Regions from separate parts of the Streptomyces sp. NPDC001351 genome, predicted to be linked through region 2. Evidence: riboswitches for the same ligand, from Rfam matches in the RefSeq annotation. Region 2 holds a riboswitch; each other region holds the start of a gene.
What was found. Region 2 has a riboswitch for cyclic di-AMP ahead of ACFY1U_RS06295 (transglycosylase SLT domain-containing protein). Riboswitches for the same ligand answer to the same signal wherever they lie in the genome.
Positions count from the first base shown of each region.

Region 1: it holds a riboswitch for cyclic di-AMP, as region 2 does, so the genes downstream of both, ACFY1U_RS43670 (M23 family metallopeptidase) here and ACFY1U_RS06295 (transglycosylase SLT domain-containing protein) in region 2, are expected to answer to the same signal.
Region 3: it holds a riboswitch for cyclic di-AMP, as region 2 does, so the genes downstream of both, ACFY1U_RS41650 (transglycosylase family protein) here and ACFY1U_RS06295 (transglycosylase SLT domain-containing protein) in region 2, are expected to answer to the same signal.
Region 4: it holds a riboswitch for cyclic di-AMP, as region 2 does, so the genes downstream of both, ACFY1U_RS18830 (M23 family metallopeptidase) here and ACFY1U_RS06295 (transglycosylase SLT domain-containing protein) in region 2, are expected to answer to the same signal.

Region 1 is NZ_JBIAWS010000018.1:118,677-126,347, forward strand. Features, by position in the region: gene ACFY1U_RS43660 (M16 family metallopeptidase) at 1-1,030, shown strand, start outside; gene ACFY1U_RS43665 (M16 family metallopeptidase) at 1,027-2,415, shown strand; cyclic di-AMP (ydaO/yuaA leader) riboswitch at 2,619-2,783, shown strand; gene ACFY1U_RS43670 (M23 family metallopeptidase) at 2,796-3,560, shown strand; gene ACFY1U_RS43675 (GntR family transcriptional regulator) at 3,747-4,439, shown strand; gene ACFY1U_RS43680 (HPr family phosphocarrier protein) at 4,579-4,860, opposite strand; gene ACFY1U_RS43685 (GNAT family N-acetyltransferase) at 5,069-7,671, shown strand, end outside.
Region 2 is NZ_JBIAWS010000002.1:157,725-165,395, reverse strand. Features, by position in the region: gene ACFY1U_RS06300 (polyprenyl synthetase family protein) at 106-1,116, opposite strand; cyclic di-AMP (ydaO/yuaA leader) riboswitch at 1,796-1,970, shown strand; gene ACFY1U_RS06295 (transglycosylase SLT domain-containing protein) at 1,975-2,457, shown strand; gene ACFY1U_RS06290 (HAD family hydrolase) at 2,668-3,507, opposite strand; gene ACFY1U_RS06285 (NAD(P)-binding domain-containing protein) at 3,642-4,844, opposite strand; gene ACFY1U_RS06280 (ATP-grasp domain-containing protein) at 4,912-6,180, opposite strand; gene fahA (fumarylacetoacetase) at 6,423-7,643, shown strand.
Region 3 is NZ_JBIAWS010000016.1:141,491-149,161, forward strand. Features, by position in the region: gene ACFY1U_RS41635 (nucleoside triphosphate pyrophosphohydrolase) at 1-345, shown strand, start outside; gene ACFY1U_RS41640 (cytochrome P450) at 310-1,548, opposite strand; gene ACFY1U_RS41645 (transglycosylase family protein) at 1,767-2,759, shown strand; cyclic di-AMP (ydaO/yuaA leader) riboswitch at 2,955-3,123, shown strand; gene ACFY1U_RS41650 (transglycosylase family protein) at 3,128-3,808, shown strand; gene eno (phosphopyruvate hydratase) at 4,022-5,308, shown strand; gene ACFY1U_RS41660 (septum formation initiator family protein) at 5,456-5,932, shown strand; partial or broken gene ACFY1U_RS41665 (DUF501 domain-containing protein) at 5,958-6,359, shown strand; gene ACFY1U_RS41670 (exopolyphosphatase) at 6,618-7,529, shown strand; gene ACFY1U_RS41675 (DUF3761 domain-containing protein) at 7,545-7,671, opposite strand, start outside.
Region 4 is NZ_JBIAWS010000004.1:843,754-851,424, forward strand. Features, by position in the region: gene ACFY1U_RS18810 (dihydrofolate reductase family protein) at 1-656, shown strand, start outside; gene ACFY1U_RS18815 (alginate lyase family protein) at 843-2,066, shown strand; tRNA gene ACFY1U_RS18820 (tRNA-Met) at 2,166-2,239, shown strand; gene ACFY1U_RS18825 (PP2C family protein-serine/threonine phosphatase) at 2,347-3,429, shown strand; cyclic di-AMP (ydaO/yuaA leader) riboswitch at 3,599-3,756, shown strand; gene ACFY1U_RS18830 (M23 family metallopeptidase) at 3,768-4,793, shown strand; gene ACFY1U_RS18835 (aldo/keto reductase) at 4,902-5,852, shown strand; gene ACFY1U_RS18840 (PrsW family intramembrane metalloprotease) at 5,865-7,184, opposite strand; gene trmB (tRNA (guanosine(46)-N7)-methyltransferase TrmB) at 7,255-7,671, opposite strand, start outside.

The DNA.
Region 1 (7,671 bases), on a different contig from region 2:
GCTCGCCGCCCTCGACGACGAGTCCATGGAGAACCAGCGGGACGTCGTCAAGAACGAGCGCAGGCAGCGCTACGACAACGTGCCGTACGGCACGGCGTTCGAGAGGCTGACCGCCCTCGCCTACCCGGAGGGCCACCCGTACCACCACACGCCGATCGGCTCGATGGCCGACCTGGACGCGGCGACCCTGGAGGACGCGCGCGCGTTCTTCCGCACGTACTACGCGCCGAACAACGCCGTCCTCTCGGTGGTCGGCGACATCGACCCGGAGCAGACGCTCGCCTGGATCGAGAAGTACTTCGGGTCCATCGCCTCGCACGACGGGAAGCCGGAGCCCCGCGACGGCTCGCTGCCCGAGATCATCGGCGAGCAGCTGCGCGAGGTCATCGAGGAGGAGGTCCCGGCGCGCGCCCTGATGGCGGCCTACCGGCTGCCCGAGGACGGCACGCGCGCGGCGGACGCCGCCGACCTGGCGCTCACCGTCCTCGGCGGCGGCGAGTCCTCCCGCCTCTACAACCGGCTGGTACGCCGCGACCGTACGGCCGTCGCGGCCGGGTTCGGTCTGCTGCGGCTGGCCGGAGCGCCCTCCCTGGGCTGGCTGGACGTGAAGACCTCCGGTGACGTCGAGGTGCCGGTGATCGAGGCCGCCATCGACGAGGAGCTCGCCCGGTTCGCCGCGGAGGGCCCCACGGCCGAGGAAATGGAGCGCGCCCAGGCCCAGTTGGAGCGCGAGTGGCTGGACCGGCTCGGCACGGTCGCGGGCCGCGCCGACGAACTGTGCCGGTTCGCCGTCCTGTTCGGCGACCCGCAGCTCGCCCTCACCGCCGTACAGCGCGTCCTGGAGGTGACGGCCGAGGAGGTCCAGGAGGTCGCCAAGGCCCGCCTGCGCCCGGACAACCGCGCGGTGCTCGTCTACGAGCCGCTCTCGCCCGAGTCCGCGGAGCACACCCAGGACGAGGACTTCCCCGAAGACCCCGAGTCCGAAGCCACGGTGCAAGCCACCGACCAGAACGAGGAGGCGGCCAAGTGACCGAGCTCGCCACGATGCAGTTCCACCCGCAGCCCCGGGCGGGCGAGGCCAAGCCGTGGGCGTTCCCGTCCCCCGAGCGTGGCGCGCTCGACAACGGCCTGACCGTCCTGCGCTGCCACCGTCCCGGCCAGCAGGTCGTCGCCGTGGAGGTGCTCCTGGACGCGCCCCTGGAGGCCGAGCCGGCCGGTTTCGAGGGCGTTGCCACGATCATGGCGCGAGCCTTCTCCGAGGGCACCGACAAGCACTCCGCCGAGGAGTTCGCCGCCGAGCTGGAGCGCTGCGGCGCCACCCTCGACTCGCACGCCGACCACCCGGGCGTACGTCTGAGCCTCGAGGTCCCGGCCTCCCGTCTCACCAAGGCGCTCGGTCTGCTCGCCGACGCCCTCAGGGCGCCCGCGTTCGCCGACAGCGAGGTCGAGCGGCTGGTCCGCAACCGCCTGGACGAGATCCCGCACGAGCTGGCCAACCCCTCGCGGCGTGCCGCCAAGGAGCTCTCCAAGGAGCTCTTCCCGGCGACCTCGCGCATGTCGCGCCCGCGCCAGGGCACCGAGGAGACGGTCGAGAAGATCGACGCGGCGGCCGTACGCGCCTTCTACGACCGCCATGTCCGGCCCGCCACGGCCACCGCCGTCGTCGTCGGCGACCTCACCGGCATCGACCTGGACGCGCTGCTCGGCGACACCCTGGGCGCGTGGACCGGCTCCAAGGCCGAACCCCGCCCCGTGCCGCCGGTGACCGCCGACGACACCGGGCGCGTGATCATCGTCGACCGTCCCGGCGCCGTCCAGACGCAGCTGCTCATCGGCCGCGTCGGCGCCGACCGGCACGACCGCGTGTGGCCCGCCCAGGTGCTCGGCACGTACTGCCTCGGCGGCACCCTCACCTCGCGCCTGGACCGCGTCCTGCGCGAGGAGAAGGGCTACACCTACGGTGTGCGCGCGTTCGGTCAGGTCCTCAGGTCCGCCCCGGACGGCTCCGGCGCCGCGATGCTCGCCATCAGCGGCTCCGTCGACACCCCGAACACCGGCCCGGCGCTCGACGACCTCTGGAAGGTGCTGCGCACGCTCGCCGAGGGCGGTCTCACCGACGCCGAGCGCGACGTCGCCGTACAGAACCTGGTCGGTGTGGCGCCGCTGAAGTACGAGACCGCGGCGGCCGTGGCGAGCACCCTGGCCGACCAGGTCGAGCAGCACCTGCCCGACGACTACCAGGCGACGCTGTACCAGCAGCTCGCCGCGACCGGAACCGTGGAGGCCACCGCGGCGGTCGTGAACGCCTTCCCGGTGGACCGTCTGGTGACGGTTCTCGTCGGGGACGCGGCGCAGATCAAGGAGCCTGTCGAGGCCCTCGGGATCGGTGAAGTCGCGGTGGTGTCGGCCGAGTAGCGGCACGCGCGCGTGGCGTGGCCCTGGTGACGGATGCGTCACCAGGGCCCTCTTATGTCCGAATTGGCGGAGAATCGAAGGAGAGTTGCCTGTCTGCCCTGTGGGATGCGCTACAAACGCCTTGATCCGTTTGGGGATTGAAAGTGCTGCCGCTTAGCGTCTTCCGGGCTGTCCGTCAGGCACCGCGCCGCATCCGCGGCACCGGACAGCCATCGCCGAGTCCCCGTACGGCGCGAGCCAGGGGAGCCGGGGACCCACCGCAGTCCCTGGGGTGAATCGGACGCCCGCGCGTGCAGCGAGGGAGTCCGTAGGAGACCTTCCTGCTCCGAACCCGTCAGCTAACCCGGTAGGCGAGAGGGAAGGAAAGGACCAGCCACCACATGGCGTTCACGCGCGCCACCGGGAAGCACCGTCGCCCCGCACGGATGCACCGCACCAGCACCCGCGCCGCCGGGGTCGCGGCCCTCGCCGCCACCGGCGTCATCGGTACCCTGGCAGCCCCCGCGCTCGCCGCCGACACCTCCGTCGAGCAGACCGGGCTCACCCCCGTCATCACCATCGGCGACACGATCGCCGACAAGATCGACGCCCAGGCCGACGCCCAGAAGCAGGCCGCCGAGGAGGCCGCGCTCAAGAAGGCGGCCCAGGAGGCGGCACGCGAGAAGGCCGCCGCCCAGGCCAAGCAGGAGCGCGAGGCCAAGGAGCGCGCCGCCCGCGAGGCCGAGCGCAAGCGCCTCAACACGTTCGTGGCGCCGATATCGAACTCGTACGTCTCCACCGGCTACCGGGCCAGCAGCTCCCTGTGGTCCTCCGGCAGCCACACCGGCATCGACTTCCACGCCGCGAGCGGTACGCCCGTCCACGCGGTCGGCGCCGGCACCGTCGTCCAGACCGGCTGGGGCGGCGCCTACGGCAACCAGATCGTGATCAAGATGCAGGACGGCACGTACACCCAGTACGGCCATCTGTCGTCCATCGGCGTCTCGGTGGGCCAGACGGTCACCCCGGGCCAGCAGATAGGCCTCTCCGGCGCGACCGGCAACACCACCGGACCGCACCTGCACTTCGAGGCCCGTACGACCCCCGAGTACGGCTCGGACATCGACCCCGTCGCCTATCTGCGCTCGCACGGCGTGAACGTCTGACGACGGATCGCAGGATCTGCTGAAGCCCCGGCTCCCGAGCCGGGGCTTTCGGTGTTTCTGCCGCCCCGCTGTCCAAAAAATATCCATGGATTCCGGCCCGCCGTCGGAAATTCCGGCTCCGTGCAATAGAGTCACCGATACACGTCAATCATCGACGTTTCACGGGGATTAAGTCGGAGGTCGGTCATGCGTATTCCGGCGCACTCGGTGTGCACGGCGATCCGGGACGACATCGTCGCCGGTGTCTACGAGCGCGGCAGCCGCCTCACCGAGGAACTCCTCGCGCGCCGCTACGGCGTCTCGCGCGTCCCCGTGCGCGAGGCCCTGCGCACCCTGGAGGCCGAGGGCTTCGTGGTGACCCGGCGGCACGCGGGCGCGTGCGTCGCGGAACCGACCGAGCAGGAGGCCGCCGACCTGCTGGAGATGCGCATGCTGCTGGAACCGCTCGGCGCCTCCCGGGCCGCCCAGCGGCGCACCGACGCCCATCTCAAGGTCCTGCGCGGCCTGGTCAGACTGGGCCAGGAGCGGGCCAGGAGGGGCAACAGCGAGGATCTGCGCTCCCTGGGGGGCTGGTTCCACGAGACGCTCGCCCAGGCCTCCGGAAGCCCCGCGCTGACCTCGATGCTGACCCAGCTGCGCCACAAGATCGCCTGGATGTACGCCGTGGAGGCACCGGCCAACCCCGTGGAGTCCTGGGCGGAGCACGGCGCGATCGTCGACGCCGTGGCCCGCGGCGACAGCGAGCGCGCGCGGGCGGTCACCGCGCTGCACACCGAGCGCTCGAGCGCCGTGCACCGGCTGCGCTTCGGCGGCCCGGAGCGGGTGAACGGTGTGAGGAACTCGCAACATGCCGTAAACATGTCGGGCCTGCGGCATTAACACGGGCGCCGTATACAAAGAAGGAACAATTCGAGGGGCATTGTTTCTGCTGCCCGTGATCGGAAATTGCAGCGCCCCTGCGCGGGAAATGCGAAGGGCTCGCCCGGCAATTCGGACGAGCCCTTCTGTGGTGCCGTGATCAGACGGTCTCGGGAAGCTCCTCGAGCCCCTCGGAGACCAGCTTCGCCAGCCGGTCGAGGGCGACGTCCGCACCCTCGGCCTCGGAGGCGAGCACGATCTCCTCGCCGCCCTGGGCGCCCAGGCCGAGAACGGCCAGCATGGAGGCCGCGTTGACGGGGTTGCCGTCGGCCTTGGCGATCGTCACCGGGATACCTGCGGCCGTGGCGGCCCGGACGAAGATGGAAGCGGGGCGGGCGTGGAGGCCCTCGGCCCAGCCGACGTTGACGCGGCGCTCAGCCATGTGATGCTGCCCTTCAGTGTCTCAGGGTTGTCTAGACCAGTTTCCCACACGTGAAACGTCTCCGGAGCGGTCCTGTGTCCCGTCCGGGGTGGGCGGTCGGGCCGCGGCCTCGGCCCGACTTCCGTCCTTGTTCTCTTCTCAACGGACTGCCGTGTTCTCCACAGACTGCCTCGCGCCGTTGTCGGACGCGAGCCGTACTCTGGGGCCCATGCAGACCTCGCCGGACCGGCACGAGTACCCAGCCCACTGGGAGGCCGACGTGGTGCTGCGCGACGGCGGCACCGCGCGCATCCGCCCCATCACCGTTGATGACGCCGAGCGCCTGGTCAGCTTCTACGAGCAGGTTTCGGACGAGTCGAAGTACTACCGCTTCTTCGCGCCCTACCCTCGTCTGTCCGCCAAGGACGTCCACCGCTTCACGCACCACGACTTTGTGGACCGGGTGGGACTCGCGGCCACGGTCGGCGGCGAGTTCATCGCCACCGTACGCTATGACCGCATCGGCGCCGACGGCATGCCCGCGTCGGCTCCGGCCGACGAGGCCGAGGTCGCCTTCCTCGTGCAGGACGCCCACCAGGGGCGCGGCGTCGCCTCCGCCCTCCTCGAACACATCGCCGCGGTCGCCCGGGAGCGCGGCATCCGCCGCTTCGCCGCCGAGGTGCTGCCCGCCAACAACAAGATGATCAAGGTGTTCACGGACGCCGGGTACACCCAGAAGCGCAGCTTCGAGGACGGTGTCGTACGCCTGGAGTTCGACCTCGAACCCACCGACCGCTCCCTCGCCGTCCAGCGCGCGCGTGAGCAGCGCGCCGAGGCGCGCTCGGTGCGGCGGCTGCTCGTGCCCGGCTCCGTCGCCGTGGTCGGCGCCGGCCGCAGCCCCTCAGGCGTGGGCCGCAGCATCCTCGACAACATCCGCGACGCCGGCTTCACCGGGGCGCTGTACGCCGTGAACAAGGCGCTCCCCCAAGACGTCAAGGAGCTCGACGGCGTCCCCGCCCACCGCTCCGTCCGCGACATCGACGGCCCCGTCGACCTCGCGGTCGTCGCCGTGCCGGCCGAGCACGTCCCCGAGGCGGTCACCGAGTGCGGCGAGCACGGCGTGCAGGGACTCGTCGTCGTCTCCGCCGGGTACGCCGAGAGCGGGCCCGAGGGGCGCGAGCGCCAGCGCGAACTCGTACGGCACGCGCGCACGTACGGCATGCGGATCATCGGGCCGAACGCCTTCGGGATCATCAACACGTCCTCCGAGGTACGGCTGAACGCCTCACTCGCCCCGGAGATGCCCCGCCCCGGCCGGATCGGTCTGTTCGCCCAGTCCGGCGCCATCGGCATCGCGCTGCTGTCCCGGCTGCAGCGACGAGGAGGCGGCGTCACGGGAGTCACGGGCGTGTCCACCTTCGTGTCGTCCGGCAACCGCGCGGACGTGTCCGGCAACGACGTCATCCAGTACTGGTACGACGACCCCGACACCGATGTCGTCCTCATGTACCTGGAGTCCATCGGCAACCCGCGCAAGTTCACCCGCCTCGCCCGTCGCACGGCCGCCGCGAAGCCCCTGGTCGTGGTCCAGGGCGCCGGATCCGCCCCGCAGGGACATGCCGTACGGGCCACCCGGCTGCCGCATGCGACGGTGTCCGCGCTGCTCAGGCAGGCCGGCCTGATCCGCGTGGACACGATCACCGAGCTGGTCGACGCGGGCCTGCTGCTCGCACGGCAGCCCCTGCCGGCGGGCCCACGGGTGGCGATCCTGGGGAACTCCGAGTCCCTGGGGCTGCTGACGTACGACGCCTGTCTCTCCGAGGGGCTCCGGCCCCTCAGGCCGCTGGACCTGACCACGGGGGCCTCGGCGGAGGACTTCCACCAGGCGCTGCTGCGGGCTCTCGGGGACGACGCGTGCGATGCGGTGGTGGTGACCGCGATCCCGGCGATCGGCGAGGGGTCGCCCGGTGATGCCGAGCTGGCGGAGGCGCTGCGATCGGCCGCCGAGTCCGTTCCGGGCAAGCCCGTACTCGTGGTCCACGTGGAACTCGGCGGCCTCGCGGAGGCCCTGTCGGCCGCGACCAGCACCGCACCGCAGCCGGACACCGCGGCGACCGCCACCCGCCGGCTGCGCCCCTCGCAGCAACTGCCCCCTCCGGCACGCGCACCGGAGCCCGCGGCCCCCGCCACCTGCTCCCGCCTCATCCCCGCCTACCCCGCCGCCGAGCGCGCCGTCCGTGCCCTCGGCGAAGCCGTGAGGTACGCGCAATGGCGCCGCGACAGCGCCGACCCCGGCAAGGTGCCCGAGTACGAGGACATCGACGAGAAGGGAGCCGCCCGGCTCATCGACAGGATGCTCGCGCGCGGGCAGGGGCTCACGCTCGGCACCGAGGACACCTGCGAGCTGCTCGGGCGGTACGGCATCCCCGTGCGCAGGGCGGTGCCCGCCTTCACCCCGGACGACGCCGTCCGGGCCGCCGAGACCCTCGGCTACCCCGTCGCCCTCAAGGCCACCGCCCCGCACCTGCGCCACCGCGCCGACCTGGGCGGCGTACGCCTGGATCTCGCGGACGAGGACCAACTGCGGCGCGCGTACGCCGAGTTGACCGAGCTGTTCGGGAAGCCGGAGGAGCTCAGGCCGGTGGTGCAGGGGATGGCACCACGCGGTGTGGACACGGTGGTACGGGCCGTCATCGACCCGGCGGCCGGGGCCGTCCTGTCCTTCGGGCTCGCCGGAGCCGCCTCCCAGCTGCTCGGCGACATGGCGCACCGGCTGGTCCCGGTCACCGACCGGGAGGCGGCCTCCCTGGTCCGGTCGATCCGGACGGCGCC
Region 2 (7,671 bases):
TCTGAGATATCACTACGGAAGTGATCTCATTCTGGACTCAGTCCAGACGTGTGACGTGCATCACGCCACCCAGGAGCGCCGGCCAGGGGCCGCACGACGGACGGGTCAGCCGGCCCGGTGCACCACGGCGTCGCACATCTCCATCAGCGAGAGCTTGGCGTCGCACTCCGGCAGCGGAGCCAGGGCCGCTCGCGCGTCCTCCGCGTACCGCACCGTGTCCCGGCGCGCCTGCTCCAGCGCGGGGTGCGCCCGCAGTCCGGCGAGCGCCTCGGCGTGCCGCGCGTCGTCGCTCAGGTCGGAGTCCAGCAGCTCGCACAGGGCGATGTCCTCGGCAAGCCCCAGACGCGCCGCCCGCTCCCGCAGCCGCAGCACCGGAAGGGTGGGGACTCCCTCGCGGAGGTCGGTCCCGGGCGTCTTCCCGGACTCGCGCGACTCGGAGGCGATGTCCAGCACGTCGTCCGCCAGCTGGAAGGCGACCCCGAGCCGCTCCCCGTACTGCGTCAGCACATCCACGACCGTCTCGTCGGCGCCCGACATCATCGCCCCGAAGCGGCAGGACACGGCCACCAGCGAGCCCGTCTTGCCACCGAGCACGTCCAGGTAGTGGTCGACCGGGTCCCGTCCGTCCTGCGGCCCCGCCGTCTCCAGGATCTGCCCCGTGACCAGGCGCTCGAACGCCTCGGCCTGCACCCGGACCGCCTCGGGCCCGAGGTCGGCGAGGATGTGCGAGGCGCGCGCGAACAGGAAGTCGCCGGTGAGGACCGCCACCGAGTTGCCCCAGCGGGCGTTGGCGCTGTCGACGCCGCGCCGCACGGCGGCCTCGTCCATCACGTCGTCGTGGTACAGCGTCGCCAGATGGGTCAGCTCCACCACCACGGCCGACGGCACGACCCCAGGCGCATACGGATCGCCGAACTGGGCGGCGAGCATCACGAGCAGCGGGCGGAACCGCTTCCCGCCCGCCCGCACCAGGTGCTGGGCGGCCTCCGTGATGAAGGGCACCTCACTCTTGGTGGCTTCGAGCAAACCTTCCTCGACGGCCGCCAATCCGGCCTGGACATCGGCTTCCAGAGCCTGGTCCCGCACGCTCAGCCCGAACGGCCCGACGACGGTCACGAGGGGTCTCCTGTCTGCTGGTGTCTACTGGCGGTTACACGGTTTGTCGATAGGTCGCTGACATCACTCAAGTCAGCGTATCCGGTCACCTTTCGATCACCGATGCCGCCCACCCGTCCAGCCCGGGTGGTATCGGATCACGACCGGTATGTTTTTGATCAACCGATAAGAACGGATATCTATCGACTTGTCTATCGGGGTGTCGGCCGACGCGCCTCCCGACACGTCCGTACGAGTCGGCACGGTCGCCCCCTTCCCCCGTTCCCCCGTTCCCCCCACGAAATCGGCTCACGAGGACCTCCGGAGCCCGGCACGGGGTGCTCGACAGGCGACCGTCATGACAACGAGGTGCACCACACCACAGGTTCCGCTTTCGCCCCCCAATGAGGCGATGAGCGGCTGGTTGCCCACGAGTTGGGGCCATTGTCCTATTTGCCGCCCTTGCGGATGCCGGTGACTTGACTCACACGGCAGTACGGGCCGCCGAGGGCCGCCCTCCCGCCGCTTCCCCTCCTCCGTACGCGAGTTGAGCCTTGGCAACCGCAAAGGATCAAGTGCCCCATAAGCCTCAGACCAAGGTCAATAGCCCTGATCTGTGAGCCCGACACTTGTTCCGGCCATGTGCTCTCGCATACGTTCCCGGCCTGTCGGGTGGACGCCGAATCCTGCCGCCGCCCGGGCACGACCATCGACCAACTCACTCGCACGGCAGGAGCGGGGGAACCAGGTAGGCCGCCGGACCGGGCATCGTCCCGGGCCGGCTAGGGGTGAAGTCGCGTTGCCGTACGGCTGCGCGGCCGGGCATCTCCCCGCCCGAACCCGACAGCTCACCTCGCAGGCGCCGGAGAGGATCCCGCCATGTCTGCAACAGGTCAGCACCGCCGCCCCAGAAACAACCGCCTCGCCCGCAAGCTCGCCGTCACCGGTACGGGCGCCGCCGTTCTCGCCCTGCCGCTCATCGGGGCGACCAGTGCGTCCGCGGCCACCCCGACCGTGGCCAACGTGAAGTCGATGGGCTACGCCGACAACCTCGACGGCTGGATCCGGGGCGCCCTCCAGGTCATGAAGCAGAACGGGATTCCCGGGACGTACAACGGCATTTACCGCAACATCATCCGCGAGTCCTCGGGCGACCCGGCCGCCATCAACAACTGGGACTCGAACGCGCTCGCCGGCACTCCGTCCAAGGGTCTGCTGCAGGTCATCGATCCGACGTTCCTCGCCTACCACGTGCCCGGCACGGCAATGAACCCCTTCGACCCGATCGCGAACATCACGGCCGCCTGCAAGTACGCTGCCGCGCGGTACGGGTCGATCGACAACGTGTTCGGCGCCTACTGAGCTCTCCGCCAGAAGTGCCACTCTGCTAGAAGTGCCACGGAGGACTGTCGGTCCTCTGCGGGCCCGTCGTGGCTGGTCGCTCCCTCGCTCTCGGCTTCTCCCCCGCTCTCGGCTTCGCTCGAGCGGGGGGGACCCCCATGAGCGGGGGGACCCCCATCGCGGCGGAGCCGCATATGGATACAGCCCCGCACCCCTTCCGGGTGCGGCCGCTCAAAGCTCCACGAATTCGGCGAGCTCCCCGGACTCGACGAACAGTCGCTCGAGGACGACGGCGATGCCGTCGTCCTCGTTCGACAGGGTGATCTCGTCGGCCACCGCCTTCAGTTCGGGGTGGGCGTTGGCCATGGCGACGCCGTGGGCGGCCCAGTCGAACATGGGGATGTCGTTGGGCATGTCGCCGAAGGCGATCGTCTGCTGCGGGCCGAGTCCCAGGTGTGCGGCGGCCAGCGCGAGGCCCGTCGCCTTGGTGATGCCGCATGGCTGGAGTTCGACGGTCCCCGGCCCCGACATGGTGACGGTGGCCAGCGAACCCACCACCGAACGCGCCGTCGCCGCCAACTCGTCGTCCGACAGGTCGGGATGGCGCAGCAGCACCTTGCTGATGGGTTCGCACCACAGGTCGTCGCGCCGGTCGACCCGGACCGCCGGCAGCGTCGGATGCGGCATCAGGTAGCCCGGTTCGATGAGCGTGAGTCCCTCCACACCGTCCTGGTCGACAGCCGCGTACACCTGGCCCACCTCGGCCTCGATCTTGCCGAGGGCGGTCTCGGCCAGCTCCCGGTCCAGGGTGACGGACCACAGCAGACGGTCCGCGCCCACGTCGTACACCTGCGCGCCCTGCCCGCACACCGCGAGCCCCCTGCCGCCCAGTTGGTCGAAGAGCGGCCGCACCCTGGGGGCCGGCCGGCCCGTCACGACCAGGTGCCGGGCGCCGGCCCCGGCGACCCGTGCGAGAGCGGCGAGGGACCGGTCGGAGAGCGTGTCGTCGCCTCGGAGCAGCGTGCCGTCCAGGTCGGTGGCGATGAGTGCATATGCGGTGGGTGCGGCCATGATCAGAGAATACGGACAGGACGCCCCACCGACTCATCGCGAACCGGACGACGGCCGATTCCCCCACCGGCCCTCGCTCAACTCCCTTATCCTTGTTGGCTCTTCATCGTCAGGCAGGAGCCCGCGACCCGTGCCTAGCCGTGCGCTGCCGCCAGGTGTTTGGCCAGCCTCGGAGAGGCGAACTCGGTGCCGCACACGAAGCGCATCACCGGGCCGTACGACGCCGCGGCCGGCAGGCCGGTGAAGTACAGGCCGGGGACCGATGAGACGTATCCCGCGCCCAGTTTGGGGGTGCCGCGGCTCACCGCGAGTCGCGTGCGCAGTCCGTGGCCGAGGAAGTCCATGGCCGCGATGTCCACCCGGTATCCGGTGGCCGCGATCACGTGGTCCGCGGACATGTCCTGGATGCGGCCCGCGTGGGTGCGGACCGTCAGCTTCGGGCAGCCGTCGGCCGCGTCCGCCCGCACGATCCGGTCGACCTCGCTGACCTGCACCTTTCCCTCGAAACGGTCGCGCAGCCACCACGCGCCGAGCGGGCCGAGGACGCGGCGCACCAGGTAGTGGCGGGCCTCGGCCGGCAGATAGCGGTAGGGGTGCGGGTAGTAGCTGAGGGCCCACAGGGACCAGGCGCGGCCGAAGGGCGACTCGGGGCGCAGCCTGGGCTGCTTCCACGGTGGTGCGCCGAAGGCGACCCTGCCGCGGCCGCGGGAGACCACCCGCACCTGTGCGCCCGCCTCCGCAGCCAGTGCCGCGGTCTCCAGCGCAGACTGGCCGGCGCCGATCACGATCAGTTCCTTGCCGGCGTAGCGCGTCAGGTCGTGCTGCTGGGAGCTGTGGGAGACCGGGCCCGTGGGGGTGGGTCCGTCCGCCGCGGCGGTGGCCAGTTCGGCCGGCAGGTGTGCGAGCCCGGACAGGCCGGTGGCCACGACGACCGCGCGGGCGGTGAACAACTCACCGGAGTCCAGCTTCAGTTCGAAGCCGTCGCCCCCTCGCCGGTCCACCGACACCACCCGCACCCGCTCCAGTTCGGGCACCAGCTTCTGCTGGAACCACTCGCCGTAGGCGATGAAGGTCTCGACGGGGATGATGTCCTCGTCCGTCACCAGCCGCCTGATGCCGGCGGCGTCGCAGTAGTCGGCGAGTGTGTGGCCCTGCTGCGGCGCGTCCAGACTGGAGGCGGCAGGGGTCGACTTGAGGAGCATTCCGGCGGGCATGTGGTCGCGCCAGCTGACCATGGGCTCGCCGAAGACGCGGACCGGCAGTCCGCGTGCTCGGAGATGGGCGGCGGTCGACAGGCCGAAGGGCCCGGCGCCGATGACTGCAACCGGTTGAATCACGAAGTCCCTCCCCAGGACGCTCACTTCGTCACTTCGTGTGGTTCGTCTCGGGCGACCGACCGGCCGGCTAGCCGCCCGAACTGGTGGTGCTGCCACGGCGGTTGGTCCGCCACAGCTGATACAGGTGCTTCGCGCCCGGCCGCACGAAGCGCGCGAGCATCGTGAGGAACGGCAGCGGGTCGTCACCCGCGAGCCAGGCCAGCTCCGTGCCGCTCGCGCGCGCCGGTGCGTGCGGCGTCGTATAGCCGCTGCGGCGGTAGGCGAGCAGGGCGGGCAGGTCGATGTTCTCCACGATGTACCGGTGGCCGGCCCGCTGTTCCCCCTCCGGGACGGTGCGGCCGGTCAGGTCGAGATGCATGGCGCGGACGACGTCCACCCCCGACTCGTTCTCGAAGAGCCGGAACTGGGCGCCCATGCGGGGGTTGAAGTCGAGGAGTTTGTACTGTCCGTCGCGCCGGTCGAAGCGCAGGTCGAGGTCGATGATGCCGGTGAAGCCGATCTGTTTGATGAAACGCGCGGCGATGTCCGCGAGTTCCGGGTTGTCGACGACGTACGCGTTCGCCGTCATGCCCGCGTGCGGCGGCCAGGAGCGCACCTTGACGCCCGTGAACATGGCGAGCGGCGTCGAGTCCTGGTCGAAGTAGGCGTGCACGATCCAGTCCTCGGCGTCCTCCCTGGGCAGGTACTCCTGGAGGATCACCCCGGGGCACTCGCCCCAGTCGCGGGCGAGACCGAGCAGGCCCTCGCGGGTGGCGATCCGCGTCGTGCCGTTCACCGCCGGCCGTTTGCGCCGTACGAACGCCTCGCGGTTCTTGGCCACCACCGGGAAGCGGGCCTTCTCGGCGAACGTGACGATGTCGTCGTACGACTGCGGGAAGGCGGCCGTGGGGCTCGGGATGCCGTGTTCCACGCACAGTTCGTGCAGGCCCTGCTTGCTTGCGAGGCGGCGGGGCAGGGCGTGCTCGACCCGCGGGAACAGGAAGCAGCCGGCGAGGACGTCCTGGTGCTCGGCAATCAGGACGGCGGCCTCCTCGTCGGTGGGGACGAGGACGGTGGGGCGGCCGATGCGGCGCCCGATGCGCAGCAGGCCCTCCACCAGCCGGGCGGGTTCCTCCGTGCCGGTGGTCGGCCAGACGAAGGCTTTCTCGAGGTAGCGGGAGGCGGCGGCGGGTGTGTAGCGGTCCTCGGTGATCGCGTACATCGGCACGCCGAGGCGGCCAAGGCTGCGGATCGCACCCACACCGCCGTGGTGCAGCGGGTAGTCGCCGAACTTGACGATCAGGCCGGGCACTTCACGGTCGGCCGCGAACGGCACACTGCGCGTGCTGCTGGCCACGGGTCCCCCCACGCGTCCCCCCTACGGACCGGACCCACCCCGTCCGTGTCCCCCAAAGGACGCTAAGCCGGAATTGCCACGTCCGACAAGCCCAATTCGGACATTGCAAACTCTTTAGACACTGCCCAAGATGGGCGACGCAGCCGTAACGTGTGGCGCGGCCACCCAGCGGCCATACAACGGTTCGCGCAGGTGGCACACGACAGACGGTTCGCGACACAGTGAGAGTGAGGCAGCACCCCATGCCCCCCTTCGATGTCCCCGAGGGCGATCCCTTCGGCCCGCACAACCTTCCGTACGGCGTCTTCTCCCCCGCCGGCTCGACGGAGCGGACCGTCGGTGTCCGGCTCGGCGACCAGGTCCTCGACGCGGGCGCGGCGGCGCGGGCGCTCGGCTCGCCGTACGCCTCCCTGCTCGCGCAGCCCTCGCTGAACCCGCTGCTCGCCGCGGGCCGCACCACCTGGTCGGACGTACGGCGCGCGCTGACGGCGTGGGTGACGGTACCGGCGCACCAGGAGGCGGTCGAGCCCTTCCTGCATCCGCTGGCGTCGGTGACGCTCCACCTCCCGTTCGAGGTCGCGGACTACGTCGACTTCTACGCTTCGGAGAACCACGCCCGCAACGTCGGCCAGATCTTCCGCCCTGACGCCGCCGACTCGCTGACGCCGAACTGGAAGCACCTCCCGATCGGTTACCACGGGCGCTCCGGCACGGTCGTGGTGTCGGGCACGGATGTCGTACGGCCGTCCGGGCAGCGCAAGGCGCCCGCCGACGCGGCGCCCGTCTTCGGGCCGTCCGTCCGCCTGGACATCGAGGCCGAGGTCGGTTTCGTGGTGGGTGTGCCCTCGGAGCGCGGGCGGCCGGTGGCGCTCGGCGACTTCCGGGAGCACGTCTTCGGTCTGTGCCTGCTCAACGACTGGTCCGCGCGCGACATCCAGGCCTGGGAGTACGTCCCCCTCGGCCCGTTCCTCGGCAAGTCCTTCGCCACGTCGGTGTCGGCGTGGATCACCCCGCTGGACGCCCTGGAGGACGCGCGGGTGGCGCCCCCGGAGCGGACCCATGCGCTGCTGCCGTACCTGGACGACACCCGGGACGAGCCCGGCGGGTACGACCTGCGGATCTCCGTCGCGATCAACGGCTCCGTGGTCTCCGAGCCGCCGTTCTCCACCATGTACTGGACGGCCGCGCAGCAGCTGGCCCATATGACGGTGAACGGCGCCTCCCTGCGCACCGGCGACCTCTACGGGTCGGGCACGGTGAGCGGCCCGGAGTCCGCGCAGCGCGGGTCGCTGCTTGAGCTGACCTGGAACGGGCGCGATCCGCTGGAACTTCCCGAGGGCAAGCGGACGTTCCTGGAGGACGGGGACGTGGTGACGTTGTCGGCGTGGGCGCCCGGACCCGGCGGGATCCGCGTGGGCCTCGGCGACGTGAGCGGCCGGATCGTGGCAACCGCCATGGAGTGAGCGGAAGGTGCGGGGCGTGACGGCGGCG
Region 3 (7,671 bases), on a different contig from region 2:
GAGACCGCCGCCACGCCCGAGGAGGTCAAGGAGCACTGGCTGCGCACCAAGGCGGTCGAGAAGCAGCGCACCTCGGTGACGGAGGGCATACCCCTGGGCCAGCCGGGCCTGGCCCTCGCGGCGAAGCTGGCGTCGCGGGTGCGGACGGCCGGCCTGGAGGTTCCGCTGCCCCGACGCGAAGGCGTGGGTTACGAGTTGCTCGGACTGGCGGTGCGCGCCGAGGCGGAGGGCGTGGACCCGGAGGCCGCGCTGCGTGCGGCCGCCCGGGCCTACCGGGACGCGATCAAGGAGACGGAGGGCCGCAGCCGGTCAGACGGCGGTGAAGCGCACGGGCAGGTCTCGTAGCCCGCGCATGATGAGCCCGCCCCGCCAGCGCAGCTCGGCGGGGTCGGCGGCGAGTTCGAGATCGGGCAGGCGGCGCAGCAGCGTCTCCAGGGCGGTGCGGCCTTCGAGCCGGGCCAGGGGGGCGCCGAGACAGTAGTGGATGCCGTGGCCGTATCCGAGGTGCTGGTTGTCCCGGCGGGAGAGATCGAGCGTGTCGGGTTGAGAGAAGCGGGCCGGGTCGCGATCGGCCGCCGCCAGGACGACCAGGACGGGGTCGCCCGTGGCGATGCGCTGCCCGCCGATGGTCAGCGGCTCGGTGGCGAAGCGCCAGGTGGCCAGTTCCACCGGGCCGTCGTAGCGGAGCAGCTCCTCTATACCGGTGTCGAGCAGTGCGCTCTCACCGCGCCCGATCGACTCCTGGAGCCGCTGCCGCTGCCCGGGATTGCGCAACAGCGCGTAGGTCCCGTTGCCGATCAGGTTGATGGTGGTCTCGAAGCCGGCGAAGAGCAGCACGAAGCACATCGCGGCGGCCTCGTTCTCCGTGAGGTGCTCGCCGTGGTCGGAGGCGCGGATGAGGCCCGAGATCAGGTCCTCGCCGAGGTCGCCCCGCTTGCGGTGGATGAGTTCGGCGAGATAGCCGCGGATCTTCTTCACGGAACGGGCGACGCCGCCGCGCGGGCCGCCGCCGTGCCGGATCATCATGCCCGCCCAGTCGCGGAAGTCGTCCTGGTCCTCGCGCGGAACGCCGAGCAGATCGCAGATCGCGTAGATGGGGAGGGGGAAGGCGAAGTCGTGGATGAGGTCCGCCTGCCCGTGCGGCGCGAAACGGTCGATGAGGTCGTCCGTCAACTCCTGCACCCGCGGCGCGAATTCGGCCACCCGGCGCGGGGTGAACGCCTTGGAGACGAGGCGGCGCAGCCGGGTGTGGTCCGGCGGGTCGATATTGAGCAGATGCGTCATGAGATTGGCGCTGCGCTCACCCGGAATACCGGTCCGGCTCTTGCCCTGCGCGTCCTCGGCGTGATGCTCGGGGTTCTTCGAGAGCCGCCCGTCCGCGAGCGCCTGACGTGCGTCGGCGTAGCGGGTCACCAGCCAGGCCTCGACCCCGCTGGGAAGTTTCGTCCAGTGCACGGGGGAGTGCTCACGCAGCCAGGCGTAGGCCGGATACGGGTCGCCGGCGAATTCCCAGGTGAAGAGTTCGGGAGCGGTGTTCGGGACGTTCACAGGACGACCGTATCGGGAGCCCGCAGGTGGATGCGCCGCCGCGGTGAACGGGTCAAAGATGATGCGCGTTCAAGTCTGTGATCTTCACGTGATCTACGCGGCATTAACTTGTGACAAGTGATCGGCACCGGCTACGTTCACGGACCAGCGCGGCGGTATCGAACGCCTGTCGGTGTCATGCGCCGCGCGGTCATTGCTGTCTCGCGAAAGGCCTCCGCATGCTCTCCGGGAACGGTCGACACCGTCGCCCCCGTCAGGCTCCGGCTCTCCTTGTCGCGGCCGGAGTGACCGGCTCCGCCATCGCGATCCCGCTCTTCGCCGCGGGCGGCGCCAGCGCCGCCGACGGCACCACGTGGGACAAGGTGGCCCAGTGTGAGACCGGCGGCTCCTGGAGCGAGAACAGCGGCAACGGGTTCTACGGCGGGCTCAAGTTGACCCAGGAGAACTGGGAGAAGTACGGCGGCCTCGACTACGCCCCCAGGGCCGACCTCGCCAGCCGCAACCAGCAGATAGCCGTCGCCGAGAAGCTCCTGGACGACCAGGGCGTCGGCGCCTTCCACATCTGCGGACTGACCTCCGGGCTCACCAAGGACTCGGGTTCGGCCGCCATCGACACCGGTGTGCTGGGCGGCGATTCCGGTTCGTCCGATTCATCCGGCGCGTCCGACTCGACTGGTCTGTCCAACTCCTCGGGCAGCGCATCCGATGGGTCCTCTTCGTCGGATTCGTCCTCCCGCTCGTCCTCCAGCGCCTCGCCTTCGACCTCCGCGAGTGCGACGGACAACTCCGCCGAATCCGGTACATCCGCCTCGCCCTCCACCTCTTCGCCCCAGAAGGGCGCGGGCACCTCGCAGGGCGCCGACAGCTCGTCCACGGACGAGACGAAGGGTGACGACTCGGACAATCTCCAGCCCCCGGCGTCCATTTGGACCCTCGTCGACACCGGCACGGCCGGCACCGGCCGCCACCGTGGCGCCAGCGCCGACGAGACGGCCGGTGCGACCGTCGGCAAGACCGCCGAGAAGGCCAGGACCGACAGCCGTACGGAAGACACGTACACCGTCCACGCCGGGGAGACCCTCGCCTCCATCGCCGACTCCCTTGGCCTGGACGGCGGGTGGCGGGCGCTCTATGCCGAGAACAAGAAGGCCATCGGTGCCGACCCGAATCACATCTTCGCCGGTCAGACCCTGAAACTCGGTGCCGAATAGGGCGAAAAACAACGGGAGTTCACGTCATACTTCGCCACTGAATGTCCGGTTTGGTGAAAGTGTGGGATGAGTCTCAGAAGCCCTGATCGTCTTTGAAATTCGACGGATCGCGTGTCTACCGTCGTCACCGCTCGTCAACACGAGCCCCGGCTGCCGCAACGCCGAATCCTGCCAGCGGCCGTACGGGAACAGTCGTCGCGTCATGCGCCGTAGGCAGGAGCGGGGGACCCAAGGTAGGTGCCTGCCCGGGCAGTTGACGGGCGGCTAGGGGTGTAGCCGTGTCTCGTGAGAGCGAGGACGCGGCCGGGCAACTCAACCGGCCCGAACCCGACAGCTCACCTCGCAGGCGTCGGTGAGGGGATCGAACCATGCTGTTTTCCGGCAAGGGCAAGCACCGTCGTCCGTCCAAGGCCACCCGCGTCGCCGCGCTGGCCGGCGTCACCGGCGTCGCCATCGCCGCTCCGCTGATGGCGGCCGGCAACGCCTCCGCCGCCACCGCCTCCGAGTGGGACAAGGTCGCCCAGTGCGAGTCCGGTGGCAACTGGGCCATCAACACCGGGAACGGCTACTACGGCGGCCTGCAGTTCTCCGCCTCCACCTGGGCCGCGTACGGCGGCACCGCCTACGCCCCGCAGGCCAACCAGGCCTCCAAGGCGCAGCAGATAGCCGTCGCCGAGAAGGTCCTCGCCTCCCAGGGCAAGGGCGCCTGGCCGGTCTGCGGCACGGGCCTGTCCGGTGCCGCCTACAACGGCAGCGCCCCCTCCACGAACACCACCCGCTCCACCGACTCGCAGGCCGCCTCCCGCTCCGCCGAGCGCCCGGCCGCGAAGACCGAGAGCACGAAGACCCAGAAGACCGTCACCACCCCGACCGGCAAGAAGGTCAAGAAGGGCGACGGCGAGTACAAGGTCGTCAAGGGCGACACCCTCAGCTCGATCGCCGAGAAGCACGGCGTCAAGGGCGGCTGGCAGAAGCTGTTCAAGCTGAACAAGGACATCGTCTCCGACGCCAACCTCATCTACCCGGGTCAGCAGCTGCACCTCAAGTGACAGCCTCGCGGGCTCCCCGCTCCGGTGCGTGTTCCCCCGTACGCACCGGAGCGGGGTTCTTTTTGCTCCCCCTCTTTGTTCCGTTCGGAAACAATTTACTCTCGGTTCTGCCCAAGAGGTGGTCGGCAACGTGGCCGATCGGCCTTGGGCGGTTAGGCTCATCCCGCAGAGCCACCGCGCTACTGCCGTAGCCGTGTCACATCCAAGAAGGAGATGCTCGTGCCGTCCATCGACGTCGTCGTAGCCCGGGAAATCCTGGACTCCCGAGGCAACCCCACGGTCGAGGTCGAGGTCGGCCTCGACGACGGCAGCACGGGTCGTGCCGCCGTCCCCTCCGGCGCCTCCACGGGCGCCTTCGAGGCCATCGAGCTCCGCGACGGTGACCCCAACCGCTACCAGGGCAAGGGTGTCGAGAAGGCCGTCCTCGCCGTCATCGAGCAGATCGGCCCTGAGCTGGTCGGCTACGACGCCACCGAGCAGCGCCTGATCGACCAGGCCATGTTCGACCTGGACGCCACCGACAACAAGGGCTCCCTCGGCGCCAACGCCATCCTCGGCGTCTCCCTCGCCGTCGCCCACGCCGCCTCCGAGGCCAGCGACCTGCCGCTCTTCCGCTACCTGGGCGGCCCGAACGCGCACCTGCTGCCGGTGCCGATGATGAACATCCTGAACGGCGGCTCGCACGCCGACTCCAACGTGGACATCCAGGAGTTCATGATCGCCCCGATCGGCGCGGAGTCCTTCTCCGAGGCCCTGCGCTGGGGCGCCGAGGTCTACCACACCCTCAAGAAGGTGCTGAAGACCAAGGGCCTGTCCACCGGCCTCGGCGACGAGGGCGGCTTCGCCCCGAACCTGGAGTCCAACCGCGCCGCGCTCGACCTCATCATCGAGGCCATCAAGCAGGCGGGCTACGTCCCCGGCCAGCAGATCGCGCTCGCGCTCGACGTCGCCGCGTCCGAGTTCTACAAGGACGGCAAGTACGAGTTCGAGGGCAAGTCCCGCTCGGCCGCCGAGATGACCGAGTACTACGAGGAGCTCGTGGCGGCCTACCCGCTCGTCTCCATCGAGGACCCGCTGTTCGAGGACGACTGGGCCGGCTGGAAGGTCATCACCGACAAGCTGGGCGACAAGGTCCAGATCGTCGGCGACGACCTCTTCGTCACCAACCCGGAGCGCCTGGCCCGCGGCATCGAGGAGGGCACCGCCAACGCCCTGCTCGTCAAGGTGAACCAGATCGGCTCGCTGACCGAGACCCTGGACGCCGTCGAGATGGCCCAGCGCAACGGCTTCAAGTGCATGATGTCCCACCGCTCCGGCGAGACCGAGGACGTCACCATCGCCGACCTCGCGGTCGCGGTGAACTGCGGCCAGATCAAGACCGGCGCCCCGGCCCGCTCGGACCGCGTCGCCAAGTACAACCAGCTGCTGCGCATCGAGGAGATCCTCGACGACGCCGCGGAGTACGCGGGCCGCAGCGCCTTCCCGCGCTTCAAGGGCTGAGCCTTCCCGCACGTCCGCTCCGCGGACCATCGGGCCCAGCAAGGGCTGAGCCTTCCTGGGCTAAGCCTTAGCCAGTCGTACGTACGTCCCTGTACCGGTCCCGTACCGTGTGCGGGGACGTACGCACGTGTGACGGGAGGCGGCGACATGGCCGTGAAGGACCGGGACCGGTTCTCCACCGCGACCAGGATCAGACTGCTCGGCGAGCAGACGGCGGCCCGGGTCTACCGCTCCCAGACCAAGCGGCAGGCCCGCCGGTCGCGGCTGACCGGCCGGGCGGCGCTGCTCGCCCTGGTGCTGTGCTCCATGGTGGTGGCGCTGGCGTACCCCATAAGGCAGTACGTCTCCCAGCGCTCCCAGATCGCCGATCTCCAGCGGCAGAAGGAACAGGCCAGGGCGCGGGTCGAGCAGCTGCGCGACCTGAAGGCGCGCTGGCAGGACGACGAGTACGCCGAGCAGCAGATCCGGCTGCGGCTGCACTATGTGCTGCCCGGGGAGACGAGTTACGTCGTGATCGACCCGAAGGTGGCCAAGCAGTCGCGCTTCGAGCAGGGCGCGGGCCACCGCCCCTGGTACACGAACGTCTGGGACGGGGTCGACAAGTCCGACGCCTCCGCCCAGTGAACCGACAGAGGAATTCAGCACAGGCATGGATACGCCCCCGCCGCCCACCCCGCGCACCGAGCCCACCGACGCCGACGTCGAGGCCTTCAAGCAGCAGCTCGGGCGGCCGCCGCGCGGGCTGCGCGCCATCGCGCACCGCTGCCCCTGCGGCCAGCCGGACGTCGTGGAGACGGCCCCGCGCCTGCCGGACGGCACGCCCTTCCCGACGACGTACTACCTGACGTGCCCCCGCGCCGCCTCGGCGATCGGCACGCTGGAGGCGAACGGCGTCATGAAGGAGATGACGGAGCGACTCCAGACGGACCCGGAACTCGCCGCCGCCTACCGCGCCGCGCACGAGGACTACATCGCGCGCCGTGACGCCATCGAGGTCCTGGAGGGCTTCCCGAGCGCGGGCGGCATGCCCGACCGCGTCAAGTGCCTGCACGTACTGGTGGGCCACTCGCTGGCCGCGGGCCCGGGCGTCAACCCGCTCGGCGACGAGGCGATCGCGATGCTGCCGGAGTGGTGGCTGAAGGGCCCGTGCGTGCAGCCGCTGGCGGCCCCCGACCCGGCGGACGAGATCCCCGGCGAGGAGGGTGAGGTCACCGACCCCACCGAGGTCCGCAGCGGCTTCTTCGCATACGCCCCCCTCGTCCCCGCGGGCTTCAGCCGGGTCGCCGCCGTCGACTGCGGCACGAACTCCATCCGGCTCCTGGTCGCGGACGTCAGCCCGGCCACCGGTGAACTGCTGGAGCTCGACCGGCGCATGACGATCGTGCGGCTCGGACAGGACGTGGACCGGACCGGGCGGCTGGCCCCCGAGGCGCTGGAGCGGACGTTCGCGGCCTGCCGGGAGTATGCGGAGGTGATCCGTGAACTGGGCGCCGACAAGGTGCGGTTCGTGGCCACGTCGGCCTCCCGTGACGCCTCCAACCGCGACGCGTTCGTACGGGGCGTCGTGGACATCCTGGGTGTCGAGCCCGAGGTCATCTCCGGTGAGCAGGAGGCCGAGTTCTCCTTCACGGGGGCGACCAAGGAACTGAAGGGGCGCGACGACCTGGACCGTCCCTATCTTGTGGTCGACATCGGCGGCGGCTCCACCGAGTTCGTCGTGGGCGACGACCATGTACAGGCCGCGCGCTCCGTCGACGTCGGGTGCGTGCGGATGACCGAGCGGCATCTCGTCCGGGACGGCGCCGTCACCGACCCGCCCACCGAGGAGCAGATCGCGGCCATGCGGGCCGACATCGAGCGGGCCCTGGACCTCGCCGAGGAGACGGTCCCGCTGCGCGAGGCGCGCACACTGGTCGGCCTCGCGGGGTCGGTGACGACCGTGTCGGCGATCGCTCAGGAACTGCCCGAGTACGACTCGGAGCGCATCCACCACTCCCGGATCGCCCTCGCCAAGGTCCGCGAGATCACCGACTGGCTGCTGCACTCCACCCACGCCGAGCGCGCGGCCGTCCCCTCCATGCATCCGGGGCGCGTCGACGTGATCGCCGCGGGAGCTCTCGTACTGCTGTCGATCATGGAGCGGATCGGCGCCGAGGAGGTCGTGGTCAGCGAGCACGACATCCTCGACGGGATCGCCTTCAAGGTGGCGGAAGGCGTCTGACGATCCGGCTGCGGCCTACTTGAACCAGTACCGGACGCCGTGGTGGTGCGAGCAGGTGCCCTGCGAGTGCCGCGAGTAGGACAGGGTGGCGTCCTTGCACTTCGCCGTCTCGTACTTGTCCCTCGGCCGCTGGTGGTGCGTC
Region 4 (7,671 bases), on a different contig from region 2:
CGATCCACACCCAGCTCCTCCAGCAGGGCCTCGCCGACGAGCTCCAGCTGGTCCTGGCCCCCCTCTTCGTGGGCGACCCCGACGCCCCCCGCCTCTTCGGCCCCGGCGCCTACCAGCCCGGCCGGCTGCGCCTGACGGAAACCCGCCGGATCGAGGACGTCGTCCTCATGCGCTACGAGCCCACGGCCCCCGGCACCGGCCCGCTCCCCGCCGCCGCCGACCACCACTGGCTGGCCCTCGCCTGCGAGCTGGCGGACCGGTGTCCGCCCTCACGCACGGCCTTCAGCGTCGGCGCGGTGATCGTCGCCGCCGACGGCACGGAACTCGCCCGCGGCCACTCCCGCGAGGGCGACGACCCGGTCGTCCACGCCGAGGAGGCGGCCCTCGCCAAACTGGACCCGGCCGACCCCAGGCTGGCGACGGCGACGGTCTACAGCAGCCTGGAACCCTGCGCCCACCGCGCCTCCCGCCCCAAGCCCTGCGCACGGCTGATCCTCGACGCGGGGGTACGCCGGGTGGTCACGGCCTGGCGCGAGCCGGACACCTTCGTGACGGGGGCGGACGGGAGCGGGCTGCTCGCGGGGCGGGGGGTCGAGGTGGTCGTACTGGGGGAGCACGAGGAGCGGGCAAAGGCACCGAACCGACACTTGGCGTAGGTGTTTTCAGCCCGTCCGGCGTTTGAGGACGAGGCCCCTCAAGGGCCGAAGCGGGGGTCTGGGGGCGCAGCCCCCGGCACCGCCCACCACAACCACCCCGCACCGGCCGATCGGCCCAACAGATCCTGCGCGCGACCCTCCGAAGGGCGACCCTGACCGTACCGGCCGGAGGCGATCGCGGAGGTAGTGCCAGTGAGGTCAGTTCCCAGACGTGCGGCGGCAGTTCTCCTCGTCCTCCTGCTGACGGCGCTCGTCGCCTCCTGCGGCACCGACCCGGGCACCCGCACCATGGCGAGGGCGCTGCCCCCGGGCGCACCGTTCACCCACCCCGGTGTCCTCGTCAGCCAGGCCCAGCTGGACGTCGTACGCAAGAACGTCATCGCGGGCAAGCAGCCCTGGCTGCAGGCGTTCCTCGACATGCGGGACAGCAAGTACGGCTCGTACAAGTACACGGCCCAGCCGACCGCGGTCGTCAACTGTCCCTGGGGCGGCAAGGGCGCGAAGGGCTGTCTGGAGGAGCGGCAGGACGCCATCGCCGCGTACACGCAGGCACTGCTGTTCAGCATCACGGGCCAGCGGCAGCACGCCGTCAAGGCCCGGGAGATCATGGACGCCTGGTCGGCGCAGCTGAAGCGGCACACGGCGCAGGACGCCCGGCTGCAGTCCTCCTGGGCCGGGTCCACCTGGGCGCGGGCCGCGGAGATCATCCGGTACGCACCTGGCGCCGGCTGGCCCGCCGACCGCGTACGGCGGTTCACGGCCATGCTGCGCACCGCCTACCTCCCCGAGGTCACCAGGGACCTCCCCGACTACAACGGCAACTGGGACCTGGCGATGACCGACGCCGCCATCGGGATCGCCGTCTTCACCGACGACCACAAGACCTTCGACGCCGCCGTCAAACGCTTCCGCGGCCTGGTGCCCGACTACTTCTATCTGCGCAAGGACGGCAAGATCCCGCTCACCCCGGCCGGCTCCGACGCCAACACCGTGCAGAAGCTGGAGACGTACTGGTTCAAGGAGACGAAGTTCGAGGACGGCATCGCGCAGGAGACCTGCCGCAACTTCAAGCACGTCGGCTACTCCCTCGCCGCCACCGCGCACATCGCCGAGACCGCCTGGCACCAGGGTGTCGACCTGTACGGCGACGTGAAGGACCGGCTGAAGGCGGCCCTCGACTTCCACGCCCGCTACGAGATGGGGGCCAAGCCCCCGCGGTGGCTGTGCGGCGGCAGGGTCGTCGGGAACATGGGCCCCGACCTGGAGGTCGCCCTCAACCACCTGGAGAACCGGCTCGGCACCCCCGTCCCGGCCGCCCACAAGCTGGTCGAGCAGTCCCGCCCGGCCGGCACCGACGACCTCTTCGTCTCCTGGGAGACGCTCACCCACGCGGACAACCCTGCCGCCTGACGGCCGCCCTGCGAACCCCCGAAAACGCAGGCGAACGGGGGCGGACACAAACCCTGGCGCAGACAGCCCCGCGGATGGCGTATGCTGGTGACACAACGACGCGGGGTGGAGCAGCTCGGTAGCTCGCTGGGCTCATAACCCAGAGGTCGCAGGTTCAAATCCTGTCCCCGCTACTCAAGGCTCAGGGCCGGAGTCCAGTCACTGGATTCCGGCCCTGAGTGTTTCCCCCGGTCGGGCCATCCGGCTCGCCGCGCGCCGCCGCCCCGGGAAACCTGGAGGGGTGGACGAGGAGGGGCCGATCTCATACGCGCGCACCTTCATGCGGCTGCTCCCGGGGCTGCTGATCGTCGGCGGAACCTTTTACGACTACCTCACCCCGTCGCGGTTCACGGCGGGCCCCCTCTTCACCGCCGCACCCCTGGTCGCCGCCCCGCTCTACTCACGCCGGGGCACGGCCCTCACCGGCATCGCGACCGTCCTCGTCGTCACCGCGATCCACGCCCAGGTGGGCGTCCTCCTCCAGGTCGAGGCGATCACCGAGCTGGCCACCGTGGCGACGGTCTCCGTCCTGGCCGTTCTCATCAACCTCCTCGTCCGCCGCAACCGCGAGGAGCTCGCCTCGCAGCGCGAGATCGCCGAGGCCGCCCAGCGCGCGGTGCTGCCGGAACCCGCCGAACGGATCGGAGGGTTCGCGATCGCGGCACGGTACGAGGCCGCACAGGCGGACGCCTCCATCGGCGGCGACCTGTACGCCGTCCAGGACACCCCGCACGGCGTACGGCTGGTCGTGGGCGACGTACGCGGAAAGGGGATGGGGGCGGTGGCCGCCGTGGCCGTCGTCATCGGGGCGTTCCGGGAGGCCGCCGAGCAGGAGGCCACGCTGGAGGCGGTCGCACTGCGGCTGGACCGGGCCCTTGCGCGCGAGGCGGCGCGGCGCGAGGGCATCGAGTTGATCGAGGGGTTCACCACCGCCGTGCTCGTCGAACTCCCGCACGGCGAAGGCATCGTCCGCATCGTCACCCGCGGCCACCCGCCACCGCTGCTGCTGTGCCCGGACGGCACCGTGCACACCCTGCACGCCCGCGAGCCCGCGCTGCCGCTCGGCATGGGCGAGTTCGGGAGCCGGCCCGACCGCGCGGAGGAGACCCCGTTCCGCAGCGGGGCCACGCTGCTGCTGTACACCGACGGGCTGTCCGAGGCACGGGACGAGCACGGGCGGTTCTTCGAACCCGCGGACCGGCTCACCGGCCGGGTCTTCCACGACCCCGGCGCGCTGCTCGCCGCCCTCGCGCGGGAGGTGCGCCGCCATGCCGGGGAGGCCATGACGGACGACATGGCGCTGCTCGCCGTACGACGGCCCTGAAACCGGGTTCCTGAGGCGCGGTCAACTCGCCCGTTTTTCGCCGTTCATGCGCCGTACGTCCAGGTCGGAAAGGTTAATGATCAAGCGGAACACCTTGGAATCGGCACCCCGGGTCTATTAACGTTCGATAACGCAGCGCGGTCGTCCCAGCCGTCACAAGAGGCGGCTCCGTGCGCACGCGCCGAATCCCGCAAGGGAACCGGGGAACCACCACCCTGGGGTGAATCGCGCCGATACCGCCGTGGCAGCACGGCAGGTTTACGCGCGTAGGAGACCTTCCTGCTCCGAACCCGTCAGCTAACCCGGTAGGCGAGAAGGAAGGAAAGGAGCACGCCCACGTGGCGTCCAACCCGCCTGCCCCGGCAGCCCCGTTCGTGCCGAGCACCGAACCCTTCGGCTTCGCCGGCCGCCGCACCGACGAGGGCCCCTGGGAGGAGTGGAATCCCACCGAGGACTCCATCGCCCCCGTCCGCGGCCGGCACCGCGTCGCCAAGCAGCGCGGCGGGGGACTCGCCCGCAGCTCCACGGTCCTGGGCGTCGGCGTCATAGCCGCCGTCGGCGCGGGCGGCATGGCCAGCGCCAACACCGGCAAGCCGCCGGTGTCGATCTCCCTGCCCGATCTCGCCTCCGTCAGCCATGTGTTCGGCGGCGGCTCCGACGCCCCCAAGGGTTCCGCCACCGCGCTCAGCGACGTCGCCACCACCTCCGCCGGCACCGCGCAGGGCGCCAAGGGCGCCGGCGAGGCGCTGCGTGACCGGATCATGGCGCAGGCCGAGTCGCAGCGGGTCCAGATCGACAGCAAGAGCCAGGCCGCCACCGAGGCGGCCCTCGCCCAGCAGATCGACGACGCCGCCGCCAAGGCCGAGAAGGAAGCCGCGGCCAAGGCCACCGCCGCGAAGGAGAAGGCGGAGGCGGCGGCCAAGAAGGCCGCCGAGGACGCGAAGCTCGCCGAGCTGGCCAAGCAGTACACGCTGCCGGTCGTGTCGTACACGATCACCGGCACCTTCGGCCAGGCCGGCTCCATGTGGTCCTCCGGCTACCACACGGGCCTCGACTTCGCCGCCCCCACGGGCACGCTCATCAAGGCCATCCACTCCGGCACCATCACGCAGGCCGGCTGGGCGGGCGCGTACGGCTACCGCACGATCCTCACCCTCGACGACGGTACGGAGCTCTGGTTCTGCCACCAGTCCTCGATCAGCGTCAGCGTCGGCCAGAAGGTCAGCACCGGTGACGTCATCGGCCGCGTCGGCGCCACCGGCAACGTGACCGGCCCGCACTGCCACCTCGAGGTCCACCCCGACGGCCAGGCCACCGGCATCGACCCGATGCCGTGGCTGCGCAGCAAGGGCCTCAACCCCTGATACTCGTACGTTCTCCGTCCGTACCCGGAGTGCCGTAGTCCGCATGTTTACGGGATCTTTGCGCCCGTCGCGGAAGACCGACCACCGGGGCGGGCGTTGACGTAGAGCATGACTTCTCCTTCACTGCGCAAGCTCGGCTCCTCCGGCCTCGAGGTCTTTCCGCTCTCCCTGGGCGGCAACGTCTTCGGCTGGACCGCCGACGAGGCCACCTCCTTCGCCGTGCTCGACGCCTATGCGGCCGCCGGCGGCAACTTCGTCGACACTGCTGACGGCTACTCGGCGTGGGTCGAGGGCAACAAGGGCGGCGAGTCCGAGACGATCATCGGCAAGTGGGTGAAGGCGCGCGGCAACCGCGAGGACGTGGTCATCGCGACCAAGGTCAGCCAGCACCCCGAGTTCCAGGGCCTGTCCGCCGCCAACATCAAGGCCGCCGCCGAGGCCTCCCTGCGGCGCCTCGACACCGACTACATCGACCTCTACTACACCCACTTCGACAAGCCCGAGGTGCCGGTCGAGGAGATCATCGGCGCGCTCGACGAGCTGGTGCAGGCGGGCAAGGTCCGGCACATCGCGGCGTCCAACATCTCCGCCGACCGGCTGCGCGCATCCCTGGAGTTCTCCGACCGCGAGGGCCTGGCCAAGTACGTGGCCCTGCAGCCGCACTACAACCTGGTCTCCCGCGACACGTACGAGGGCGAGCTGCAGGACCTGGCCGCCCGCTACGGCCTCGCCGCCGTCCCGTACTACGCCCTCGCCTCCGGGTTCCTCACCGGCAAGTACCGCCCGGGCGCGACGGTCGACAGCCCGCGGGCGGGCGGCGCGGCCAAGCACCTGGAGACCGAGCGGGGACAGCGGGTCCTGACCGCTCTCGACGAGATCGCCCAGGCCCACGAGGCCCCGGTCGCCACGGTCGCCCTGGCCTGGCTCGGCGCCCAGCCGACGGTCGCCGCCCCGATCGCGTCCGCACGGACGGTGGAGCAGCTCCCGGCGCTGCTGGCGGTGGGCGAGCTGACGCTCACCGACGCCGAGGTCGCCCGCCTGACGGAGGCGTCGGCCTGACCCCTGGGGGTCCTACGTCCGGTACGGGTTGTACGCGGGATTCGGCACCGCCGGGTACCCGTACGCCCCGTACACCGGCCAGGGCGGCGCCGCCACCGGCACCGGGGGCGCCGTCATCCGCGCCGCGTGGTCCAGCGCCGGGCGCGCCACCTCGCGGCGGCGCCACAGCTCGTGCAGCAGCTCCCGTTCCCTGACGACGAAATCGGCGCCGGCGCGGCCACGGCGCCCCCGGTGCCGCAGGAAGGCCAGGGAGGTCGCGTACGCCTCGTACTGGGCGACCTCGCGTGCGGCGGGCTTGCCGAGGTGCTGGGCGGCGTGTTCGCGGGCCAGCCGGCGTGCCCGCATCGAACCGAGGGCGTAGGGCTCGGCGGGGGTGAGCCAGCCCGCGACGGCGTAGGCGGGCAGTTCCTCGCGCACGGTGCGCAGTTCGCGCTGGCGGGTCCAGATCACCAGCCAGGTCAGCAGGCCGAACGCGGGGACCATGAAGGCCGCGTACACCGCGAAGAAGCCGTACTCGCCGAAGTTCGAGGAGCCGTTCCAGATCGCGTGCATGCTCATCGCGAGCAGCAGACCGGAGAGCGGGACGAGGACGCGCCGCAGGTGCTGGCGCTCCGCGGAGAGCGCGGCGATGCCGAAGCCGATGCCGGTGAGGACGGTGAACAGCGGATGCGCGAAGGGGGACATGATGATGCGCACGAAGAACGTCGCCGCGGTGACGGAGGCGATGCCGCGGTCACCGTTGAGCTGGTCCGTGCCGAAGGCGGTGCCCAGGTAGAGGATGTTCTCGGTGAACGCGAAGCCGGTGGCGGTGACCCCGGCGATCACCACCCCGTCGACGATCCCGGTGAAGTCCCGTCTGCGGAACAGGAAGACGAGCAACACGGCCGCCGCCTTCGAGGACTCCTCGACTATGGGCGCTATGACGGTCGCGCCGAGGGTGTCCGCGCTGGACGGGTCGGCGGTCGCCGTCGCTATCCACTTCGTGGCGAAGCTGTTGGCGACGATCGCTATCAGCGCCGCCGCACAGGCCCCCCAGGCGAAGGCGAACAGCAGATTGCGCCAGGGCCCCGGCGCGACGCGGTCCAGCCAGCGGAACGCGGCTATGAGCAGCGGCACGGGCAGCACGGCCAGCCCGAGCCCCACCAGGAACCCCTCGGTGCCGGTCTGTTCGCGCACCAGGGCGAGGATGACGAGCCCGGAGAGCGCGAGCAGGGTGATGAGCGCGCCGTACCGCACCGCCCTGCGCTGCCACCAGTGAGCGTGCCCGAGCGCACCGCCGGCCGGGGCGCCGGGGCGTGGCGGATGCGTCGGGTACGGGGGAAAGGTGGCCACGGCATTGACCCTAACGAGGGAGGGCGCCGCCCGCGACGGTACTTCGGATTGCCCGCAGGGCCGTGGGGCTTCAGGCGCCGGTGGGGGGCTGGTTGTGATGCTGTACGCGACGGAAGAGCAGGTCGTTCACGACATGTCCCTTGTCCAGTCCCTGGCCCTCGAAACGGGTCAGCGGCCGGAAGTCGGGACGGGGCGCAAAACCGCCCTCCGGCCGCGTGTTCTCGAACTCCGGATGCGCCGTCAGCACTTCGAGCATCTGCTCGGCGTACGGCTCCCAGTCGGTCGCGCAGTGCACGATGCCGCCGGGCCTGATCCGGGCCGCGGCGAGGTCGAGGAACTCCGGCTGGATCAGCCGTCGCTTGTGATGCCGCTTCTTCGGCCACGGGTCGGGGAAATAGACCCGCAGCCCGTCCAGCGAATCCGGGGTGAGCATCTCGCGCAGCAGGATGATCGCGTCCCCGTTGGCCACGCGGACGTTGGACAGCCC